Regions from separate parts of the Pseudomonas sp. LBUM1652 genome, predicted to be linked through region 1. Evidence: predicted binding sites of a transcription regulator. Region 1 holds the regulator's gene; the other holds the start of a gene.
The links. Region 1 encodes FliA, which starts transcription of late flagellar genes. Its sites were predicted from a motif close to CTAAAGTTTNNNNNNNNNNNGCCGNTAA; they were not measured.
Positions count from the first base shown of each region.

Region 2: the regulator FliA is predicted to act here: its motif matches at 2,973-3,000, upstream of ACA069_RS23690 (methyl-accepting chemotaxis protein).

Region 1 is NZ_CP166804.1:1,895,347-1,899,984, forward strand. It holds gene flhF (flagellar biosynthesis GTPase FlhF) at 1-275, shown strand, start outside; gene fleN (flagellar synthesis regulator FleN) at 392-1,222, shown strand; gene fliA (RNA polymerase sigma factor FliA) at 1,219-1,959, shown strand; gene ACA069_RS08600 (chemotaxis response regulator CheY) at 2,126-2,497, shown strand; gene ACA069_RS08605 (protein phosphatase CheZ) at 2,515-3,303, shown strand; gene ACA069_RS08610 (chemotaxis protein CheA) at 3,358-4,638, shown strand, end outside.
Region 2 is NZ_CP166804.1:5,265,721-5,270,358, reverse strand. It holds gene ACA069_RS23700 (putative signal transducing protein) at 1-120, shown strand, start outside; gene ACA069_RS23695 (SOS response-associated peptidase) at 157-780, shown strand; gene ACA069_RS23690 (methyl-accepting chemotaxis protein) at 796-2,937, opposite strand; gene ACA069_RS23685 (M48 family metallopeptidase) at 3,200-4,018, shown strand; gene ACA069_RS23680 (TMEM165/GDT1 family protein) at 4,213-4,638, opposite strand, start outside.

The DNA of each region.
Region 1 (4,638 bases):
ACAGTTACAAGCGTTGCGGGCTCGCCGGGTGCATCCTGACTAAACTGGATGAAACGGCCAGCCTTGGCGAAGTGTTGAGCCTGGCGATCAGTCATGAATTGCCGGTCGCGTACCTGACCGATGGCCCACGGATTCCGGATGATTTGCATCTGCCGCGCCGTCATCAACTGGTCAGCCGCGCCGTCAGCGTGCAAATGCAGGAAGAACCCAGCGAAGAAGCCATGGCTGACATGTTCGCTGATATCTATCACAGCCCGACCAAGCAGGTAGGCTGAGGTATTCATGAACAGTTTTTGTACCTACATCGATGGTCTGCCACGCATTGTTCCGGTTGTGAACGCGCAGCCAGTAATGTGGCCTCCGTCTATGCAAGACAAGGTAAAGAAATAACATGGGCAGCATGCATCCCGTACAGGTGATCGCGGTGACCGGCGGCAAAGGTGGCGTCGGCAAGACTAACGTGTCAGTGAACTTGTCTCTGGCGCTGGCAGAGCTTGGCCGTCGGGTCATGCTGCTGGACGCCGATCTGGGGCTGGCGAACGTCGACGTTCTGCTGGGCCTGACGCCCAAACGCACGCTGGCCGACGTGATCGAAGGCCGCTGCGAGCTGCGCGACGTTTTGTTGCAAGGCCCGGGCGGGATCCGCATCGTGCCCGCTGCGTCCGGCACTCAGAGCATGGTTCACCTCAGCCCGGCGCAACATGCCGGTCTGATTCAGGCCTTCAGTGACATCGGCGACAATCTCGACGTTTTGGTGATCGACACCGCTGCGGGTATTGGTGACTCGGTAGTCAGTTTTGTTCGCGCCGCGCAAGAAGTGTTGCTGGTGGTCTGCGACGAGCCGACCTCGATCACTGACGCTTACGCCCTGATCAAGTTGCTCAATCGCGATTACGGCATGAACCGCTTCCGCGTCCTGGCCAACATGGCCCAGAGCCCGCAAGAAGGTCGCAACCTGTTCGCCAAGTTGACCAAGGTCACGGATCGCTTTCTTGACGTGGCCCTACAATACGTCGGCGCCGTGCCTTACGACGAAAGCGTGCGCAAGGCGGTGCAGAAGCAGCGTGCGGTCTATGAAGCCTTCCCGCGTTCCAAGTGCGCGCTGGCGTTCAAGGCGATCGCCCAGAAGGTCGACACCTGGCCGCTGCCTGCCAACCCGCGCGGCCACCTTGAGTTTTTCGTCGAACGCCTCGTGCAGCAAACGGCAGGGCCTGTGCTATGACCGCCAGCGGTATGAATTACTACAAGAAGTCGGCACGTGACGCGCAGTACGAATTGATCGAGCGTTACGCGCCACTGGTAAAACGCATTGCCTATCACCTGCTGGCGCGATTGCCGGCGAGTGTGCAGGTCGAGGATCTGATCCAGGCCGGGATGATCGGTCTGCTCGAAGTCTCGACCAAATATGACGCCAGCAAAGGCGCCAGTTTCGAAACGTACGCGGGCATTCGAATCCGCGGCGCGATGCTCGACGAAGTGCGCAAAGGGGACTGGGCGCCACGCTCGGTTCACCGCAACACCCGTATGGTCAGTGACGCGATTCGTGCAATTGAAGCTAAAACCGGCCGTGATGCTAAAGATCACGAGGTTGCGGCCGAACTCCAATTGAGTCTCGACGATTACTACGGGATTTTGAATGACACCCTGGGCAGCCGCTTGTTCAGTTTCGACGACCTGTTGCAGGACGGCGAACACGAAGGGCTGCACGAGGATGGCGCCAGTGCTCATCTTGAGCCGTCACGCGATCTGGAAGATGAACGCTTCCAGGCAGCGCTGGCGGACGCGATTGCCAATTTGCCGGAGCGTGAGCGACTGGTGTTGGCGCTGTACTACGACGAAGAGCTGAACCTCAAGGAGATCGGTGAAGTCCTTGGCGTCAGTGAATCGCGGGTCAGCCAGTTACACAGCCAGTGCGCGGCCCGTTTGCGGGGGCGTTTGGGGGAGTGGCGAGCGCGCTGAAGGCAGTGTGGGGACACTGCGAACGAGGCTGGTGCGGTGATAAACGGCACCGGTCTTGCTCTGTTGTGCTCCAGACAGTCTTCGAGTGCTGCGCCGATTGATTGAAGTGGCGCGTCCAGGTGCTGGGCGCGTTTAAGACTGCTTGGAGGTCGAATTGAACAAAGACATGAAAATCCTCATCGTTGATGACTTCTCAACGATGCGGCGGATCATCAAGAACCTGCTGCGGGATCTTGGGTTCACCAACACCGTAGAGGCCGACGATGGCGTCACCGCCATTCCGGTACTCAACAGCGGCAGCATCGACTTTCTGGTAACGGACTGGAACATGCCGGGCATGACCGGTATCGATCTGCTGCGTCACGTGCGTGCCGATGAAAAACTCAAGCACCTGCCAGTGCTGATGGTGACCGCTGAAGCCAAGCGCGAGCAAATCATCGAGGCCGCTCAGGCCGGTGTGAACGGCTACGTGGTCAAACCTTTCACGGCTCAGGCGTTGAAAGACAAAATCGAGAAGATTTTCGAACGCATCGGCTGATGACGCGCGGGGGAGCTATGGAGCATAACGAATCTTCACAGGGCGATTTCGAATCGACCCTGAAAAAACACGCGGTCGAACTGGTCGAGAGCCTTGAAAAAGGCAGGTTCGGCGACGCTGTGCAACTGATCCATGAGCTCAATCAGACCCGTGACCGCGGCCTGTATCAGGAAGTGGGCAAGCTCACACGCGAACTGCACAGTGCGATCGTCAACTTCCAGATCGATCCGCACATGCCGCAGGCCGAGGAAGTGTCGCAAATCACCGACGCCACCGAACGCCTGGGCTATGTGGTCAAGCTGACAGAAGCCGCGGCCAACCGCACCATGGATCTGGTGGAAAGCGCCACGCCGGTGGTCAATGGTCTGGCTGAAGAAGCCCAGGCCTTGAGTACCGATTGGGGGCGTTTCATGCGTCGTGAAGTCGGGGCTGAAGAGTTCCGCGAACTGGCGCGCCGGGTCGACGGTTTTCTGTCGCGCAGCAGCACGGACAACCGTGCGGTGTCGAGCAATCTGAACGACATCCTGCTGGCTCAGGATTATCAGGACCTTACCGGTCAAGTGATCAAGCGTGTGACCCAACTGGTCACCGAAGTCGAAAGCAATTTGCTCAAACTCGTCCTCATGGCCAGTCAGGTGGACCGCTTTGCGGGCATCGAACATGACCGTGCGGCGATGCTTGCAGAAAAAGATCCACAAAAACATCTCTCGCAGGGTGAAGGTCCGCAGATTCATGCCGATAAACGAGAAGACGTTGTGTCCGGTCAGGACGATGTGGACGATTTGTTATCCAGCCTTGGATTCTAGAGTTTTTGAATTTTAGGTTTTTTGGGTTTTTAGACCTGTAGGAGCACCCCATTAATGAGCTTCGGCGCCGATGAAGAGATCCTTCAGGATTTCCTGGTTGAGGCCGGCGAGATTCTTGAGCAACTGTCCGAACAACTGGTCGAGCTGGAAAGCCGTCCGGATGACGCAGATCTGCTCAACGCAATTTTTCGCGGTTTTCACACTGTAAAAGGGGGCGCCGGCTTCCTTCAGCTCAACGAGCTGGTGGAGTGCTGTCACATCGCCGAAAACGTGTTCGACATCCTGCGCAAGGGTGAGCGTCGCGTTGATGCAGAACTGATGGACGTTGTCCTCGAAGCACTGGACGCGGTGAACAGCATGTTCAGCGAAGTCCGTGAACGTGCCCCGATCACCGCGGCGACTCCGCAACTGCTGGCTGCACTGGCACGTCTGGCCGAGCCGCAAACGGCGGATGAAGCCCCGGCTTCGCCAGTGGCCGAGATGATCGAGGAACTGGTCGTCGAGGGCGATTCTGGCGACATCACCGATAACGAATTTGAACAGCTGTTGGACTCGCTGAACGCCGTCAAGGCCGAAGCCGAGGCCCCGGCCGCTGCTGCACCTGCGCAAACTGCCGATGCGGCAGCCAGCGATGAAATCACCGATGCCGAGTTCGAGTCGTTGCTCGATCAACTGCACGGCAAAGGTCAGTTTGCAGCCGACGCGGTCACGCCAGCAGCGGCCAAACCTGCGGCACCTGCGGCGGGCGACAGTTCGGACATCACCGACGACGAATTCGAAGCACTGCTCGATCAGTTGCACGGCAAAGGCAACTTCGCCGTTGAAGCGCTGGAGTCGGCAATTGCTTCGGCACCTGCTGCGCCTGCCGCTCCGGTGGCTGCCGCTGCCGGCAGTGATCTGATCAGCGATCACGAGTTCGAATCGCTGCTCGACGAATTGCACGGCAAAGGCAAGTTCACTGAAGTTGGCGCCGCTGCTGCAGGCTCCGCTTCGACAGTCGCCACGCCTGCCGCGAAGGCACCGGTCGCTGCTGCGCCGAAACCTGCCGCCAAGCCTGAGCCAAAAGCTGAAGCGCCAAAACCGGCTGCCGCTGCCGCTGCTGCACCGGCTCCGGCCCGTGCTCCGGCTGCACCGCCACCGGAAAAACCGGCGAGCGAAGCCGAGACCACCGTGCGGGTCGACACTGCACGTCTCGACGAAATCATGAACATGGTCGGCGAGTTGGTGCTGGTGCGTAACCGTCTGGTGCGCCTGGGTCTCAACAGCGGCGACGAAGCCATGCAAAAGGCCGTGTCGAACCTCGACGTGGTCACGGCTGACTTGCAGACCGCGGTG
Region 2 (4,638 bases), 3.0 Mb from region 1:
GGGCTGTCGGTCGACAATGATAAGGCCGAATACGCCCTTGAGCTGATCACCGCGTACAATGCCGCGCTGCCGCTACCCGGCGATGAACCGGAGAGCTTCCCCGGTACGTTGGTCTGTTAGGCTGACGTTCGTTTTATTTGTGAGTCGTGTTGCCCCATGTGCGGACGTTATGCCCTGTTTCGCTGGAACCGCGACTTCGCGGCGCTGCCAGGTTTTCCTGCCGATCAACTGGCGCAGTGGAACATTTCCCCCAACGATTCGGTGTTGATGCTGCGTGCCGGTGAAGATGGCGAACGCACTCTGGCCCGTGCGCGCTGGGGGCTGACGCCGCCGTGGCTGACCGATCTGTCGCGTACCCCGGCCCACGCCCGGGCGGAAACGGTGGCCGAGCAGCCGATGTTTCGTGAAGCCTTGCGTCTGCGTCGTTGCCTGCTGCCGGCCAACGGTTTTTATGAATGGCGCGGGACCCAGCGCAAGCGCCCGTACTGGCTGACGCCGGGTGAGGGCTCTTCGCTGTTTTTTGCGGCGATCTGGGAAGCGTATCCGGTGCAGGAGCAGGTGTGGCTGAGCACGGCGGTGATCACTCAGTCAGCGGCCAGTCAGCGACGACCGTTGATTCTGGATGAGGCGGGGCAGGCGGCCTGGCTCGATCCCGAGACGCCGCTGCATACCTTGCAGGCGCTGCTGGCCAGTGAACCCGCCGCGTTGCGCGAGCGGGTGTTGGCGAATCTGGTGAATGATCCGAAGCTGAATGGACCGGAATGTTTGACTCCGGGGTGAGGGGCTCTTCGTTTTTCAGACCTTGAACTGGTTGATCAACCGTCGCTGCTGCTCCGCCAATTTGGTCAGGTCGGCGCTCGCCGAACTCGATTCATCCGCGCCGCCCGCCACTTCATTGGCCACTTGTCCGATATTGATCACGTTGCGGTTGATGTCATCGGCGACCGCACTCTGCTCCTCGGCCGCACTGGCAATCTGCGTGTTCATGTCATTGATCACCGATACCGCCTGAGTAATCGTCTCCAGCGCCTCGGCCGCTTTTGCCGCGTGCTGCACGCTTTCGTCGGTGCGATTCTGGCTGTCTTCCATGACCCGCACCACGTCGCGGGTGCCTTGTTGCAGTTGCTGAATCATGGACTGGATTTCTTCGGTGGCTTTCTGGGTCTTCTGCGCCAGATTGCGCACTTCGTCCGCGACCACGGCAAAGCCACGACCCTGTTCCCCGGCGCGCGCCGCCTCGATGGCCGCGTTAAGCGCCAACAGGTTGGTTTGCTCGGCAATCCCGCGAATCGCGGTAAGGATCGCGTTGATGTTTTCGCTGTCCTTGGCCAGTGTTTGCACTACATCCACAGCCTTGCCGATTTCCACAGCTAGCACGCCAATCGAATTCGAAGTATCACGGACGATCTGCATGCCCTGGCTGGCGGCCTGATCGGCATGGCTGGCAGCTTGCGCAGCCTGGGTCGCATTGCGCGCGACGTCCTGCGCGGTAGCCGTCATTTCGTGCACGGCAGTGGCGACCTGCTCGATCTCGGCCATTTGTTTCTGTATGCCGATGTTGGTGCGAATCGCGATGTCGGCCGTGTGTTCGGAAGAATCACTGACGCTCTGCACCGACGTCACCACTTGCGTGATCATCGCCTGCAACTTGCTCAGGAAAGTGTTGAAGCCCTTGGCGATCGAGCCCAGTTCATCGCTGCGATCACTGCTCAAACGACGCGTCAGATCACCTTCGCCCTGAGCGATGTCATCCAGCATGGCGACCATTTGCTTCAGCGGTCGGGCGATGCCGTGGCCCACCAGCCAGATCACCAGCAGGCCGATGCCGGCAATGATCAGGCCGACCATGGCCATGCCGAAGGTGTCGGATTTGCGCTGGGCGTCGAGGTCGGCCTGCAGTTTCTGCAAGTCGGCCATCACCGCGTCGAGCGGCAGTTGCAGCATCAGCGTCCAGCGTGCGTCGGTCTGGCCGATGCCGAACGGCAGGTACAGTTCGATCCGACCCTTGTCCTTGTCGACGGAGTAGGTGACTTCGCCGCGCTTGAGATTGGCCATGTTGGCGATCTGCTCGGCGTCGAGAATGTCGCTGACCTTCTCGCCGAATTTGCTCGGGTCCTTGGTGTAGGCAACGATCCGCCCGTTGCTGCCGACCAGGGCCATTTGCCCGGCGCCGCTGTACAGCTTCTGGTTGGCCGCGAGGAGCATTTCCTGAATGAAGTTCACCGACAGGTCGGCGCCAACGATGCCCTGGAACGCGCCGTTGAGCATGATCGGTTCAATAAACGAGGCGAGCATGACGATCTTGTCGCCGACCTTGTAGGGCGCCGGATCGATCACGCAGGATTTTTTACTCTCTTTCGAGCACAGGTAGTACTCGCTGGCACGCACGCCGGTGGACAGGACTTTCTGGTCGTCGACGTCCACCAGTTTGTCCAGGCCCAGGGTGCCGTCGTCATTGCGGAACCACCATGGCAGGAAGCGCCCGTTGGCCGAATCGATACCGACTACGCTAGTGCCGACGTAGGCTGCGTCATTGTGGTCCAGAGCGTTTTTTTCCCAGCCGATGTAAGTACCCAGAATCTTCGGGTTCTTTTCGACGTTTTCCTTGATCAGGCTGATCAGTTGCTCACGGCTGACGGTCAGTCGCGGCTGGCCATCGGCACCCGGCGCGCCGAGCAGGGCATTGACCCGCACCAGCCCTCCGGCAATCAACAACGGCGCTTCGAGTTCGCGCTGGATCTGGCTGACCTGGGTCTGCGCCAGCGAAGTCAGGCGCTGTTCGATGACTTGCTCGAACTGGGCCTGGGTGCGCTGCTGCACCATCTCTTGGGTGCGGGCGCCGGAGAACAGCGCATATAACACCAGCGCGGCGACCACGCTGAGAACGATGGCGCCGGCCAGAGCGGCGACGGAAAACTGGATCGACTTGAACTTCATGGGAGCTCCGCACGCAAGAGGACGTCTGCGCTGTTGTATCGGCCGCGGGCAATGAGCCATGAGTGGTGCAAGGCGTGATCAGGCGGGGATGTCGCAAATGGATCGGTATGCGACGTAGTTGCCGGGGCTTGCCGGTCGCTGTGAATTTTTTACGACAGCGCGGGTGGGAAACTTCTGAAAGTCGGTGCAACACGTCCGTTGTATCTGGCGCCGATACAATTACCCGCCTACGATACGCGACAGGTTTTCAGGGAGCTTTTTAATGAACAAGACATTGGTTGTAAGTGCACTGAGCGCAGCGCTGTTGCTGGCCGGTTGTCAGTCGGTCAACACCACCAGCGGCGGCGCCGTGGGCGTGGAGCGCAAGCAGTACATGTTCAGCATGCTGTCCTCGCAAGAGGTCGACCAGATGTATGCCCAGTCGTATCAGAAGACCGTCGGCGAAGCATCGAGCAAAGGCGTGCTGGACAAGACTAGCCCTGAAGCCAAGCGTGTTCAGGCCATTGCCAACCGCCTGATCGCCCAGGCGCCGAACTTCCGTCCGGATGCCGCTCAGTGGAAATGGGAAGTCAATCTGATCAAGAGCGATGAGCTCAACGCCAACTGCGGCCCTGGCGGCAAGATCATTTTCTACACCGGGCTGATCGACAGCCTGAAACTGACCGACGATGAAATCGCCGCAGTCATGGGCCATGAAATCGCCCACGCCTTGCGCGAGCATGGTCGTGAAGCGATGTCCAAGGCATACGGTATGGAGATGGCCAAGCAGGGTGCGGGTGCTTTGTTTGGCTTGGGTCAGGACAGCCTGGCGCTGGCCGACACCGTGGCCAACTACGGCATGACCTTGCCTAACAGCCGTGCCAACGAAAACGAAGCCGACCTGATCGGGCTGGAACTGGCCGCCCGTGCCGGATACAACCCGAACGCGGCGATCACCCTGTGGAACAAGATGAGCAAGGCCTCGGAAGGTTCGCCACCGGAGTTCATGAGCACTCACCCGGCGTCGACCAGCCGTATTGCTTCGTTGCAGGCGGCGATTCCGAAAGTCATGCCGCTGTACGAGAAAGCACCGAAGTCCTGAGACTGCCGCAGTTTCTGTGGTTGATTGGATTTCATTGTGGCGAGGGGATTTATCCCCGATGGGGTGCGCAGCGCCCCCAAAACCCGCTGTCTCAGAATGTCAGACATGCCGCATGTAAAGGTTTTGGGGCTGCTTTGCAGCCCATCGGGGATAAATCCCCTCACCACAGGTCAGTGTCAGATCAGGAGGCCGGTTTAAACCCAGCCACTGCTCTGCATCGCCTTGTACACCGCAACGATCGCCAGAATCAGGAACGCCGAAGCCGCCAGGCGACGAATCAGGGTCAACGGCAGTTTGTCTGCGGCAAAGTTACCCGCCAATACCACCGGCACGTTGGCAATCAACATGCCCAGGGTGGTGCCGATAATCACTAGCCACAACTCAGGATACTGCGCGGCCAGCATGACGGTAGCCACCTGAGTCTTGTCGCCCATTTCCGCCAGGAAAAACGCGATCAGCGTGGTCAGGAATGGCCCGAATTTGCGCGCAGTGCTCGCTTCATCGTCATCCATCTTGTCCGGGACCAGTGTCCACAGCGCTGTGGCAGCGAAGCTCGCGGCGAGAATCCAGTGCAGCACCGAATCCGAGAAGAAACTGCCGAACCAGGCACCGACCGCGCC